DNA from 2 places in the Butyrivibrio sp. AE3003 genome. Region 2 is predicted to be linked to the other one. Evidence: predicted binding sites of a transcription regulator. Region 2 holds the regulator's gene; the other holds the start of a gene.
What was found. Region 2 encodes HrcA, which represses chaperone genes, less so after heat shock. Its sites were predicted from a motif close to TGTTAGCACTCNNNNNNNNNGAGTGCTAACA; they were not measured.
Positions count from the first base shown of each region.

Region 1 (2,415 bases), 620 kb from region 2:
ATGTATATTAAAATTTGTTCAAAAGAAAAACATGAGAAGTACATAGACATAAGAAAGATAATGATTTATGCAGATAGACAGAAGAAAAGTCAGGGAGCAGTTTGCCTCCTATACAAGGAATTATGATCCGGAGGATCCTAAGATTGCTCTAAAAATATCCCATACATACCGTGTAGCAGATATTTGTGAAGAGATTGCAAAGTCAATTGGCTTATCTGATGAGGATATAGAGCTTGCATGGCTTTCAGGAATGCTCCATGATATAGGAAGATTTGAGCAGGTAAAAAGATATAATACTTTCATAGATTCAGAATCAGTAGATCATGCAGAGTTTGGAGCGGATCTTTTATTTGGAGATGAGCACCTCATCTTGAATTATTGTGATGACAGGTCTTTTGACGAGATGATGGAAAAAGTCATAAGACAGCATAACAAATACAGAATCGATGAAGCAGTTGTCGGAAAAACTCTTATCTTCTGCAATATTTTACGAGACGCAGATAAGGTTGATATATTAAGAGTAAATGTAGAGACGCCTATGGAAGAGATATACAACGTTTCTGAAGATGAGCTGTTATCATCAGGTGTCTCTGAAAAAGTCATGGATCAGGTAAGGGAGCATCATGCAGTAAACCGTGACGTGATGGATTCCCCCGCAGAGCACTTGATCGGACATATAGCTCTTGCTTTTGAATTGGTATATCCAAAAAGTTGGGAGATAGCAAAGGAGCAGGGTTACATTTATAGAATGTTTGACTTTCCTTCAAGGAATGAGCGGACATTGAAGGCTCTGAAGGATACCCGTGAAGAATTGGAGATGTTTTACGGCGGTGGCTGCTAATTTGTGATTTTTCTTTTTCATGAGAAACTGTCAGTTCCACAGGTCATATGTGTTATTCTAATTGTAGTCGGAATCGCCGGATTAAAGTTATTAGCAAAGGAGTAAGGAAGAGATTTCCTACTGATAGTATTCGGAATCATTTTTGGCGTTGGTCATATTTATGTTACCCGTGAAAATCGTGTGTGAACGGATTGAGCTTTTTTTAATCATTTTAATATGTGCTAGATAAAAGAGTGACGTAAACATCAGTGTTTCCGCTGCTTTTTCTTTTTTGGAAATAAGCCTTTTTTAATCAGATTAGCACTCTCTATTGACGAGTGCTAATTGCGGTGTTATACCATAAGTAGAACAAAGGAACAGAGAAGACCGTTAGGACTTAACGTTCCAATGATCCGAACCCTCCGTCCCAATGCTCATATTCAAAAAATTGTTTATGTGCAAAGGAGGTAAGAATTATGTTAGTACCTAGTATTTTCGAAGAAAAATTTATGGATGACCTGTTTGGATTCCCGGAACTTAAGGAATTCGACAACATGGAGAAGAAGCTCTACGGAAGAAGATCCGGCAGGATGATGAAGACCGATGTCAGGGAAAAAGATGACAACTACGAAGTAGTAATTGATATTCCCGGTTTCAAGAAAGAAGAGATCACTGTAGAGCTGGATGAAGGCTATCTTACCATCAATGCCGCCAAAGGCCTTGATAAGGATGAGAATGACAAGAAAGGAAAACTCATCAGACAGGAAAGGTACGCGGGATCAATGACAAGAAGCTTCTACGTTGGTGAGAATGTTCAGAAAGAAGACATTGAGGCCACCTACAGACATGGGGTTTTGAAACTTACCATTCCTAAAAAGGCAATGGAAAAAATCCCTGAAAAGAACCTTATAGCCATTGAAGGCTAACAACATAATAATCACATTTCGCCCTCCGCTGTTCATTATTATGAATGGCGGAGGGCCTTTGTTTTTAATGCGCGTGTTCGTATTAAATCTACAGCAACAGTTCTTACGGCTGAGACAGAAGGACTTCTCGATCATGAAGTATGCTTTAATATGTTAAAAGTATATGGAAATGAGATGTGCCCGGACTGCATGGAAAGCAGTAGGTGCTATAACTTCCGGCTATCACCGGCAATAGGTAAATGTTTACGCAAAAAGCGCGTGGGTAGCGATATAATGGTGGCGTAGATATTTTTCATTTCCTAAATAAATGTGAGGGGTGAGTAGAAATGGTTAATGAAAAGGTAAAAGAGTTTCTTATCTCCAACAACCTTGGTGACAGGCTTACAGAGCATGCAGAAACGATTGATACGGTGGAACATGCCGCACAGCAGATAGGCTGTACCGAGCCGGAGATTGCCAAGACGTTGTCTTTTGTTGTTGATGAAAAACCTGTAATTGTGGTAATGGCAGGCGATGGAAGAGTTAACAGTTCGAAGTTCAAGACACTATTTCATACTAAACCTCACATGATCCCCAGAGATCAGGTGGAGAGTATTACGGGATTTCAGCCGGGAGGAGTATGTCCTTTTGCTATAGCTGATGATATCCCCATCTGGCTTGACGTTTCCA
Region 1 is NZ_JMLX01000001.1:2,335,280-2,337,694, reverse strand. Features, by position in the region: gene CD00_RS0111245 (HD domain-containing protein) at 68-841, shown strand; gene CD00_RS0111240 (Hsp20/alpha crystallin family protein) at 1,297-1,746, shown strand; gene CD00_RS0111235 (YbaK/EbsC family protein) at 2,073-2,415, shown strand, end outside.
Region 1: a site for HrcA is predicted at 1,137-1,167, ahead of CD00_RS0111240 (Hsp20/alpha crystallin family protein). Genes of this name have one in related genera too.

Region 2 (2,415 bases):
CTCGCTCAAAATTGTCAATTACAGGAAGAAGTTTCTCAAGGATGCTTCCCTGTCCCTGCTCAAACATCTGAGCTTTCTCTTTGTCGGTTCTCTTTCTGAAGTTATCAAACTCTGCGACCTGTCTGATAAGTCTGTCATTGAGTTCATCTATCTTTTCCTTAAGAGGATCCTTTTTCTCTTTTTTGTTGAAAAGACCTTTTTTCTTATCGTCAGTCTCTTCTTCGGAAGTCTCTTCGTTATTCTCCTCGGAAGCTTCTTTATCCTCGGCCTCGGCTTCCTCTTTGGCAGCTTCTTCCTTCTTCTCTTTAGCTTCCTCTTCAAGCTCTTCAATGATTTCTTCGAGAACTTCCTTCTCCTGCTCGTTCACTTCCTTTGTAGGTTTATCGTGAACTTTTTTCTTATCTGTACTGCTCAATTTAACTTTGCCTCCTCATCTAGCTCTTTTTCCTATAAAGTTCATCAAGAGCGTATCTCATATTCTTAAGTGTCGAAATAACTTTGTCGTAGTCCATTCGCTTAGGGCCGATTATTCCGACGGTACCTTTCATTCCGTCACCAAGTTCGTATGTTGCGGTAACAACGCTACAATCCTTCATCGCCTGAACCGGAGTTTCGTTTCCGATATAGACCTGAATGCCTGTCTCTTCTTCATCAGCAGAGAGCGTGTTCTCAACGATACTGTTAAGATCTTTGGCATCCTCAAACGTGCTTATCAGCTCACTCGCTTTGGCACTGTCCGTAAGTTCCGGATACTTGAAGATGTTCATCGTTCCGCTTGTATATATCTGAAGATCGTCATCCGCCGTGATTGACTCTGCCGCAGCATCAATGACGTTTCCTATGATCTCACTGTGTATTCCGGCTTCCTGCTTAACCGCCGCTATAAGTCCGAGGTTGATGTCTTCAACCGCAAGTCCGTCCAGTCTGGTATTAAGCAAAATGTTGAGTTTCAACATCGTGGCGTCATCAAGCATTTCCTCGACGTTTATAATCTTGTTCTTGATGACATTGCCCTCTATTACTATGGTTGCAAGAAGATGTTCTTCATCAACCTTGGATATCTGTATGAATTTAAGTTTGTTCTTCCTGATCTGAGGCGCCGAAATCATTGTCGCATAGTTGGTATCAACAGCCAGTGTCTTGGCAACCTTCTTAAGAAGTGTCTCAAGCTTCTCTTCTTTATCGAGAAGCATCTCTTTCATGTTCTCTACTTCCTGCTCTTTGTCTCGAAGCATCTCATCTACATAGACACGGTAGCCCTGATCGGAAGGAATACGTCCCGCAGAAGTGTGAGGCTGAATGATAAGTCCCATCTCCTCGAGATCTGCCATCTCATTCCTTATAGTAGCGGAACTCAGATTAAGATCCGTGTACTTGGAAATCGTACGGCTTCCCACAGGTTCGCCTGTCTCAAGATAATTTCTGACTATCGCATGAAGTATTTTTCTTTTTCTCTCGTCTAATTCCAAAGTGTCCACCTTCCTATGTATTCACCGGTTAAATTCATTGGACGGTAACTGTTTTCTCATGTGTTAGCACTCACTTGACTTGAGTGCTAACATCTTCTGTATCATAAATTATCACTCCGGACCATTAATGTCAACATACCTTTTCTAAAAAGTATATAAAGTGGTGGCTTACATGACGCCGGGACTTGAAGGCATATGTTCAAAAATGCTTGTGTTCGGCTGCGCAGTGATTTTCATAATTTTCCAAGAAACGGGAATGCCTCCTTTCGACGTTGCTCAGAGAAGTCGGCATTCCCGTTTCTTGGAAAATTCGAAAATCATCTTGCTCGTCCGAGATCTGCACATTTTCGAACATATGCCTTCAAGTCCCGGCTGGTTATGGAAAACCACTACTAAATAAAGTGCTTCTTTATAGTATATGATATCTTAGATGAAACTACAGAAATCCGCACTTGCTGCAGATTTCGTGAGAAAGTGATTCAAGAGTCAACCAAGCCCCATCGCCGAAGTCGATTTTAATTGGCTTGGTTGATGCATTCTTGAACTTCATGTTCAAGAATGTATAGATTCCTGAAGTACATAATTTGAAATAATGATTAGACCATGGTTTCCAGAAGGTTGGGAATTACTTGGATTTTCTTTTTTATAAGAAAATCACTTAGTACAAAAAGGGTTATCATGTAGGTTATGGCAAGGTGGCTAAGTCCCCTGTAAAAAAGAGCGTGTTCGAAGCCATACCATGGGTTGAGCCAGGATATTCCAAGTGGATTAAGTACACTGGCTAGAATGGTTGCTATAACAGATATCAGCATTGAACAGAGACGGCTTTTGAACAATATGATAAAAAGTCCGACTATATTTATCAGTGTAAATATAGTCAACAACGAGAGAGCGAGCCACTTCCACTCTTTTAACAGAGTAAGCAAAGGATTTCCGCCTTTTAGGG
Region 2 is NZ_JMLX01000001.1:2,958,016-2,960,430, reverse strand. Features, by position in the region: gene grpE (nucleotide exchange factor GrpE) at 1-415, opposite strand, end outside; gene hrcA (heat-inducible transcriptional repressor HrcA) at 435-1,469, opposite strand; gene CD00_RS0114205 (ABC transporter permease) at 2,066-2,415, opposite strand, start outside.